3 regions of the Aeribacillus sp. JST-2 genome follow, and region 1 is predicted to be linked to each of the others. Evidence: riboswitches for the same ligand, from Rfam matches in the RefSeq annotation. Region 1 holds a riboswitch; each other region holds the start of a gene.
What was found. A riboswitch is a leader RNA that binds a small molecule or an ion and turns the genes downstream of it on or off. The one in region 1 is predicted to bind thiamine pyrophosphate.
Positions count from the first base shown of each region.

Region 2: it holds a riboswitch for thiamine pyrophosphate, as region 1 does, so the genes downstream of both, thiT (energy-coupled thiamine transporter ThiT) here and AC0KTX_RS10920 (acetylornithine deacetylase) in region 1, are expected to answer to the same signal.
Region 3: it holds a riboswitch for thiamine pyrophosphate, as region 1 does, so the genes downstream of both, thiC (phosphomethylpyrimidine synthase ThiC) here and AC0KTX_RS10920 (acetylornithine deacetylase) in region 1, are expected to answer to the same signal.

Region 1 is NZ_JBVVUU010000019.1:36,479-39,649, forward strand. It holds gene AC0KTX_RS10910 (YhgE/Pip family protein) at 1-331, shown strand, start outside; gene AC0KTX_RS10915 (hypothetical protein) at 928-1,587, shown strand; TPP riboswitch at 1,654-1,754, shown strand; gene AC0KTX_RS10920 (acetylornithine deacetylase) at 1,879-3,144, shown strand.
Region 2 is NZ_JBVVUU010000012.1:67,789-70,959, reverse strand. It holds gene AC0KTX_RS08680 (AbrB family transcriptional regulator) at 1-13, opposite strand, end outside; gene AC0KTX_RS08675 (DUF418 domain-containing protein) at 98-1,309, opposite strand; TPP riboswitch at 1,479-1,581, shown strand; gene thiT (energy-coupled thiamine transporter ThiT) at 1,641-2,204, shown strand; gene menC (o-succinylbenzoate synthase) at 2,475-3,171, opposite strand, start outside.
Region 3 is NZ_JBVVUU010000003.1:147,540-150,710, reverse strand. It holds gene thiC (phosphomethylpyrimidine synthase ThiC) at 1-1,415, opposite strand, end outside; TPP riboswitch at 1,545-1,660, opposite strand; gene AC0KTX_RS03020 (NfeD family protein) at 1,918-2,622, shown strand; gene floA (flotillin-like protein FloA) at 2,641-3,171, shown strand, end outside.

The DNA.
Region 1 (3,171 bases):
ATTTTTAACAACCTCCATGGCCGATCCGGGAAGATTTATTGCGGTCATTTTGCTGATTTTGCAACTAGTTTCCAGCGGTGGGACGTATCCGATTGAACTTGTTCCCGATTTCTTTCAACAGATCGGAAAATGGCTGCCGATGACGCATTCGGTTTCCGGATTTAAGGCCGTGATTTCAACGGGTGATATGCCTTATTTACGAAACGAAGCGCTAATCTTAGCAATCTTTTTCACTTTGTTTTTGCTCCTTTTAGTTGTTCTTTTTATAGCTTTGTTCCATAAACAATTTGCACAACATAACGATTCCACAGCTTCCGGGGCTGTCCGATAAGTTCCTAAAACGAAGCCAGAGAGAAAAACAACTCGTTTTTCTCCACTGGCTTTTGTATTTTTTCGATTTTTTCTGAAAATATAGGAGCTCCAAAAAGTCAGTATCTTTTTGGACAGCCACAATTAAAAAAGGATTAGAGTAGTTTCCTTTATCCTTTTTGATTTTTTCTGTAAATTGCAGCAGATATTGCAGTTAAAAGAACAATTATAAATCCAATGACTAATACTGAATTTTTTATAGTGTCGTCTTTAATCGTGAAGCAGCTAACAGAGATTACATTTAAAACCCAAGAATGCTGTTATATCAACATTCTCTTTTTTTATTTGCGAACAATAAACATCTAAAATGGACTTTTTTTTGATCGTTCCGGGGAAGAGGCCAAAAAATCACTGTTTTCGATGCCCTAAGAAATGTTTCCCGGAAAAATGAAGCGCTGTTTCTTTCAGCGAAGACTTTTCATTTTTGATTTTCGCAAAAATGGCTTACAGATTTTCAATTTTTGCTAATATAAAAACATGTTTTTCTTCTCGAATTTTTGATCCATATTCGCTATAATTAAATTTGCTTTATTTTGAAAGAGAAGGAGATTGGGAAGGTTGACAAAGCAGCCGACAAATCTTGTGATAACCTTATTGAAAGTGCTCATTGCAGTGGTTGTTGTATTGGTTCTTTTTTATTTCATCGCCTTTAATGATGTCCTAGTCCGTTTTTTAACCTTGCTAATGAACGGATGTTTAGTCGTTCTCGTATTTCTTTTGTATCGAAAAATGGATCGGATTGGACCGGTCAATAAAGAGGGGAAAAAGGAGTTTGTTCAAAGCGATTGGATCAACGAGACGGAAATGATGAAAAAAGAACAGCAGTTAAATAAATTGGAGCTAGATAAAACACAATTATTGGAGGAGCTTTTGACGAGAGCGAATATCGGTGAAGAAGAAAAACAAATGTACCGACTTCGAATTCGCGAAAAGGAGAATGAAGCTTCCAAGTTGAAACAAGAGCTTGTGCTTATGAAAGACAGAGTTGCTCACTTGTTGTTGAAAAGAGATCCGGAGATGGAACGAATTGTTCAGATCCTCGGGGCAGAATTTATTTTAAACAGTTCGTTTGACGAACTCAACCAGAAGTTTCAACAGGTGCACATACAACTGTCTGATGAGGCGATCCGCCATTTGCAAAGAGAGAATTATATTGATGAACATCTCCAGTTTACGAGGATCGGCTATCGAGAACTGCTCAAGACGGCTAAAAGATGACGCAACCAGCTTGTCATTTTGCAAACGATATGATTTAATGTAATAAAATCAAAATTTCATAGAATTATCAACCACTAGGGGAGCCGAAAGGCTGAGAAAGGCGTGTGCCTTGACCCTTTGAACCTGATCTAGATCATACTAGCGTAGGGAAGTGGTGCAGTAATATCGAAACCTGTCTATGGGTTTTGTATATACTTGCCCGTTCCCTTATATTGGGAACGGGCTTTTTGCATTACAAGGCTGGTTGGCAAACCATTTTTCAAAACAAAATGTTAAGAAAGGGGAGACAACGTGTTACAAACGTTATTTCAGCAAATTGATGAAAGGGAAGAAGAACTTCTGAATCTTCTAAAAACACTCGTATCGTTTGAAACGCCGAGCCCTCCGGCAAGAAATGCAAAAGAGGCTCAAAAGTATGTCGCCTCATATTTGGAAGACATCGGCTTTTCCATTGATCAATGGGATTTATATGAACAAGATCCAGTCGTAGTAGGAACGAAAAAAGGAAAAGATCCAGAAAATTACCACAGTTTAATTATTAACGGGCATATTGATGTCGCTTCAATCGAAGAGGGAGAAGAATGGTTAACGCCTCCTTTTGAGGCAACGGTTAAAGGGGATTACATATACGGACGCGGTGTAGCGGATATGAAAGGGGGAATGGCTGCCAGTCTGTTTGCATTAAAGCTGCTGCAAGAAAACGGTATTGAGCCGGGAGGGGATATCATTTTTCAGTCCGTTGTCGGAGAAGAAGTAGGCGAAGCAGGAACAAAATCGTGCTGCGACCGGGGATATCGAGCTGATTTTGCCATCGTTGTCGATTCAAGCAACTGTGAAATACAAGGGCAAGGCGGGGTGATCACGGGCTGGATTACGATTGAAAGCCCCGAGACATTTCACGATGGCACGAGAAGACAAATGATTCATGCCGGCGGGAAGCTTTTTGGGGCAAGCGCGATTGAAAAAATGATGAAAATTATTGAAGGACTGCGAGAGCTTGAACAGCATTGGGCAGTGATGAAAACGAGCAAAGGCTTTCCGCCTGGTTCTGCCACAATTAATCCTGCAGTGATTGAAGGTGGAAGGCACGCCGCTTTTGTGGCCGATAAATGTTCCCTTTGGATTACCGTTCATTATTACCCGGAAGAGCATTATGTAGAGGTGATCCGGGAAATTGAAGAACATATCCATCATGTTGCAATGGCTGATCCATGGCTTCGGAAATATCCTCCGAAATTTAAATGGGGCGGCACATCGATGATTGAAGATCGAGGAGAAATTTTCCCAGCTTTTTCATATGACGAACATTCACTCGGAGTGAAAACATTACAAAAAGCACATAAACTGGCATTTAATGAGGAAGCAAAGCTGACGATGTCCCCTACTGTGACAGACGGCGGCTGGCTGAGTGAAGCGGGAATTCCCGTCGTTTTATATGGACCGGGCACGCTTGAAGATGCACACTCGGTGAATGAAAAGCTGTCCATCCCCCAATTAAAAACATTTACAAAATCGCTGATCGCGTTTTTATTTGATTGGTATCAGAAAAAACGATGACAATTACAAAAGCTGCGAAAGGGGTAA
Region 2 (3,171 bases), on a different contig from region 1:
AAAATTTTTTCATATTCATCACCCCGAGACCCGATTCCTTCAAACATGACGGAAACAAAAAATGCTTTATTGAAGGTTAAAAAATAGATGCAAATATTTATTTTCGCAAGCGAAAGGGTTGAGCGCTTAAATAAGCAGCCGTTTTCCATATCCACTCCAGCGGACCTTGGCGAAAATGTTGAAACCAGACAATGCTAAAAATAATTTGGACAGCAAAAACGGCAATAGACAACAGCAAGCCTGCAAACGGCCCAACTTTGCCATATAAACCTAGCCCTATATTATAAAAAATGAATGTGCAAATCATTGATTGCAAGATGTAATTCGTTAGCGACATACGTCCAGCTGGCGCCAAAAAACAAATGATTTTTTTAAAAAATGGCCGAAAAGATAAAAAAATGAACGAAATCACATAAAAAAGCATCAGAAATGGCGCACCGACAATCAAGTAAACGTGATCGGCCGCAACAGAAAAGGCACTGATCGGAAGACCAGCCAATAGCCCAACAATCCAAACAAGTTTTAACAAACGCATATGTTTATTCGGGTCATGGAAAAGCCTTTGTTTTGCAAAAGCCATCCCGACTAAAAACATGCTTAAATATGGCAGCATGTTCAACAAGTAAATGTGCGGATGAAACGGCCATAAACCTGACATTGATAAGTAGAACAAGCGATCATGAATTCTCCTCTGGAAAATATCAGCAAAACCGCCTTTTTGATATGTTTGGAGTGATTGTTCAGCTTCCTTTTCCATTCGTTCGATGTATTCCTGATCTATGCCGCCATTCATCACATCATATTGTTCTGCGGCAGCAAGGATGCCAAGGTGAAGGGTATATAAAAGATAAAAAAAAGCCGCCCAAATCAGCAAAGTTTTGCCACTTGATTTTTGAAACAATAGCAAGATCAACCCCAATAGCGCATAATCCGTTAAAATATCGCCGTCCCAAATGAAAAATGAATGGATCAAACCAAATAAAAAAAGCACAAACAGCCTCCGAATATAGACCGGAACAAACATTTTTCCTTTCCGTAATGCCCGTTCTCTCATGACAACGGCGCCAAATCCGAATAAAAGGGAAAACATCGTAATAAACTTCGTTTGCACAAATAGATCTAATAAAAACCTTGTCATAAAGTCAGCGCCGTTCCACTTCTTTGTAAAAAAATTGCTTTCGCCAATTTCGTTTAAATATACATCCGGATAACTGAAATGCGCCATATTGACAAGGAGAATGCCAAAAAGAGCAAAACCGCGTATTGCATCGACAATTTCCAGCCGATCTTCCGTGTGGTTGGAAGACAAAAAATTACCCCTTTCTTTTTTTCTTTTTACTTATTTTAACATAAATAAAACGATTGCCGCTTTCTTCTTCCATTCCACTGATCACAAAACAATCTGTTTATACCATTTCAATGACAATGGTTTTATTATCAAGTATGATAGATATATAAAAAATACTTCTTTCTATCAACAAATCCGCAGGGGGAGCATTTGCTGAGAGTGAACGTCTTTTCGTTCTGACCCTTTGAACCTGTTGGTTAATGCCAGCGAAGGGAATGCGGAATGGTAAGATTCGCTTTTGATCTTCCCCCTCGGTATTGGTTGATGGATCATACTTAGGGGGGTTATATAATTGGAAAGAAAACGATTATTAACATTAGTGGAAGCGGCCATTTTTGCAGCACTTGCCGTCATTCTTGATTTTCTTCCGTCGATCCAGTTATCATCAGCCATATCCATTTCCATTGCAATGGTGCCTTTATTTATTTTGTCTTTCCGTTCTGGAGCAAAAGCAGGATTTATTTCCGGCTTTTTATGGGGAATTTTGCAAATTGTCTTAGGAGACGGAGAAATTTATACGCCTGTCCAAGGACTCATCGATTATTTTCTTGCTTTTACGTTTATAGGATTTTCCGGTTTTTTCAGCACAGCTATTCAAAACCGGCTGAAAGAAGGAAAGAAACAATCCGCTCTTGGTTTTATATTGATTGGAGTATTTGTCGGCAGCTTCGCCCGATATTTTTGGCATTTTATCAGCGGAGTCTTCTTTTTTGGACAATACGCGCCTGAAGGGATGTCTGCCTTTTTATACTCATTCATCGTAAATGGTGTCACAATGCTTGGCGCGTTTATTTTATGTGCGATCGTTGCAGGCGTTTTAATTCTCGCAGCGCCAAAATTAGTGTTAAATCGATAAAAGGGACTGTCTGAAAAGCCCATTTTAGTGTCACATATTTCCAAATAAAAGACCAAAGAATGTTGATTTAACAGCATTCTTTGGTCTTACTTTTTTCATGATTGGGCTAAAAAAACCATTTTTCGGACAACCCCTCTGAAAGTAGCCAGCATTCGCCAGCTACTTTCAAATAAAAATCGAAAAAATATAAAAGCAAGTGGAGAGAAACGCGTTGTTTTTCTCCACTTTCTTCTTTTTAGGGACTTATCGGACAGCCCCTACTTTTTTCCTTCATAAAGAATACTCCTTGAATTGCACTAAATATTTTTTTAATTTTTTTCTATCCACTTTAAAACCAATTCCTGGCGCTTCTGGTACGGAGACGGTGCCATCGGAAACCGTCACTTCCGGTTCAATAATATCTTCCTCCCAATACCTTGAGGAAGCTGATATATCCCCCGGAATTACAAATTGGTCAAGCGTTGCCAATGCGATATTATGCGCACGTCCGACACCTGAATCAAGCATACCGCCGCACCATAGAGGAACATTTGCCCTCTTACAATAGTCATGAATCTTTTTGGCCTCTGTCAGTCCGCCGACACGCGCAATTTTCAAATTGATGACTCGACAGCTTCCAAGTTCAACAGCTTTTTGCGCATCTTGCAAAGAGCAAATGCTTTCATCAAGGCAAATCGGTGTTGTCAATTCTTTTTGCAGTCGGCTATGATCAATAATATCATCATGGTCAAGCGGCTGTTCAATCATCATTAAGTAATACTCATCCAATTTTTTTAAATGATTGATATCTTTTAATGTGTAAGCGCTGTTGGCATCTGCCATTAAAGGCAGATCGGGAAAATGGCGGCGGATTTCTTTTATCACTTCAATATCCCATCCCGGTTTAATTTTTATTTTCACCCTTTTATATCCTTGATCCAAGCACCGTTCAATAAGAATTAATAAATCTGTTATAGTCTTTTGAATG
Region 3 (3,171 bases), on a different contig from region 1:
GCTGCAATTTTATAGGCAACAACACCTTGGCGCACATCTTCTTTATTTGGGAGACCTAAATGCTCTTTCGGAGTTACATAACATAGCATGGCCGTTCCGTACCAGCCGATCATTGCTGCTCCAATGGCCGAAGTAATATGATCATAGCCTGGGGCAATATCGGTTGTCAACGGACCGAGGGTATAAAAAGGAGCCCCTTTGCAAATTTCATTTTCCAAATCAACATTTTCCTTAATTTTATGCATTGGAATGTGTCCAGGACCTTCAATCATAACTTGGACATCATGTTTCCAGGCGATTTCCGTCAATTCACCGAGCGTTTTCAATTCGGCAAATTGCGCTTCATCATTGGCATCCCGAATAGATCCAGGACGCAAACCGTCACCTAATGAAACGGCAATATCATATGTTTTTAAAATTTCGCAAATTTCTTCAAAATGGGTGTATAAAAAGTTTTCTTGATGATGCGCGAGACACCACTGCGCCATGATCGAACCGCCGCGGGAAACGATTCCGGTCGTCCGATTGACTGTCAAAGGTATATAATGAAGCAGCACGCCGGCATGGATGGTAAAATAATCGACGCCTTGTTCTGCTTGTTCGATTAATGTGTCGCGGTAGATTTCCCATGTTAACTCTTCAGCAACGCCATTAACTTTTTCGAGCGCTTGGTAAATCGGAACGGTTCCAACCGGTACGGGCGAGTAGCGGATGATAAATTCTCTTGTTGCATGAATATTTTTCCCTGTTGAGAGATCCATGATCGTATCAGCACCCCAGCGAATGGCCCAAAGCATCTTCTCAACTTCTTCTTCGATTGACGATGTTACAGCTGAATTGCCGATGTTGGCATTAATTTTTACATGAAAATTCCGGCCGATGATCATCGGTTCACTTTCCGGGTGATTAATATTGGACGGGATGATGGCCCTGCCGGCGGCAACTTCTTGACGAACAAATTCAGGATCCATGTTTTCACGAATGGCCACAAACTCCATCTCAGGGGTGATGATCCCTTTTTTTGCATAGTGCATTTGTGTAACGACAGCACCTTTTTTGGCTTTGAAAGGCTTTCGATGAAAAGGTGTGGTAATATTTTGATCTTCCTCCTTGCGGAATCCATTATCTTCCGGCTTTACCTGGCGCCCATCATATTCCACAACATCATGACGGTCTAAAATCCACTGTTTGCGCACAGCCGGCAACCCTTTATGAATATCTGCTTGAAAATCAGGATCTGTGTAGGGGCCGCTCGTGTCGTAAACTTTTATAGGTTCATTTTCAAATGTTCCCGCTTCCGTTTTCGTGGGAGTTAATTGAATTTCCCGCATCGGAACGCGAATGTCGGGTCTTGATCCAGTCACATAAATTTTTTTGCTTGCTGGGAACTGCATGTCATCGAAATAATGTTTCATTTTTTCTCCTCCTCCATTTTTTATCTGAAGATGTGCATAGAGAATAGGAGGGGAGATGTTAAAAATAAAAACGGGTTCGCTTTAGCGCAAACCCGATCGATTCAATATAGACAAAGAAGGCAATACAAAAACTCCCGCTACCTACTTCCCTACGCTGGCATCATCCAGATCAGGTTCAAAGGGTTGAAGAACTTTAGACGCGTTCTTCTCTCAGTCCAGCTAATTGGACACCCCTAGTAGATGGTTATAGTGTTTTTTTAAATAATAACATAATGTCAAAATAATGAAAATAGTTTTTTTGTTTCATGGCATTTTTACAGTATCGTTGATTTCTGAAACTTTCTGCACATTTGCTCGTAATAATATTCATCACAACAAGGGAGGGAGAGGCCTGAAGCCAAATAAATTTTTTGCTTTTTGCATTCTGTTTTTCATTCTGTCCTTTGTTTTCCCGTCTTTTTATGAGGTCAAATCCTTCGAAAGGCCTGTTTTTGCCGAAGCGATGGCGGATCGCGACATCGATTTGATGGATGCAAATAACTTGCAGGCAGATGATACGCTTTCTGAAAAAATGGCAAAGTTTCTAACAAACCAATATGTCATTCCGGTTTTATTATCATTTGGGTGTTTAGGGCTCATTTTAGAATTATACCGTCCTGGATTCGGTGCACCCGGCTTCATTGGACTGACCTCGCTGTTTTTGTTTTTTTACGGTCATCATATTGCCGGTCTGGCAGGCTGGGAAACTGTTATGTTGTTTGCGGCTGGAAGTATGCTCCTTCTCCTGGAATTTTTTTTACCCGGAGGGATTACTGGAACGATCGGGTTGATTTTAGTGGTTTTAAGTTTGCTGTTTGCAGCTGAAAACATTGGGCATATGGCCGTTTCCTTGTTGATTGCGGGATCTGTTTCCTTTTTAGCGATATTTATTATGTCAAAGGTGATAGGAAAACGTATGAAGTGGTTTAAAAAAATCATTTTACAAGATTCGACTAGTACGGAAAAAGGCTATGTATCCAATCAAACCCGTACTGATTTAATCGGCAAACAAGGTGTAGCGCTAACTGTATTGCGGCCTTCAGGAACCGTCATGATCGACAATGAACGGCTCGATGTTGTTACTGAAGGCACCTATATTGATCAAGGCAAAAAAGTTTTAGTGGTGAAGGCAGAAGGACCCCGGATTGTTGTCAGGGAAATCAACTAAAAAATAGGAGGTATAGAAATGGATCCTTCCGTTTATCTCATGATGGGTCTTATCGTGATTGCGCTTATTTTCTTGGCGATTTTATTCTCCTTTGTCCCTGTTATGCTTTGGATCTCCGCTCTGGCAGCGGGGGTGAGAATCAGCATTTTTACACTGATTGGCATGAGGCTGCGCAGAGTGATTCCAAGCAGAGTGATCAATCCGCTGATTAAAGCTCATAAAGCCGGTTTAAATGTTACAACAAATCAATTGGAAAGCCACTATTTGGCAGGCGGAAATGTAGATAGGGTTGTCAACGCATTAATCGCTGCCGAAAGGGCAAACATTGAGCTGAGTTTTGAACGCTGCGCCGCCATTGATTTGGCAGGAAGAGACGTGTTGGAAGCGGTTCAAATGAGCGTGAATCCGAAAGTGATTGAGACTCCATTTATTGCCGGTGTTGCCATGGATGGAATAGAAGTAAAAGCAAAGGCGCGCATTACGGTAAGAGCGAACATCGACAGATTGGTCGGCGGTGCAGGAGAAGAAACAATCATTGCCCGTGTTGGT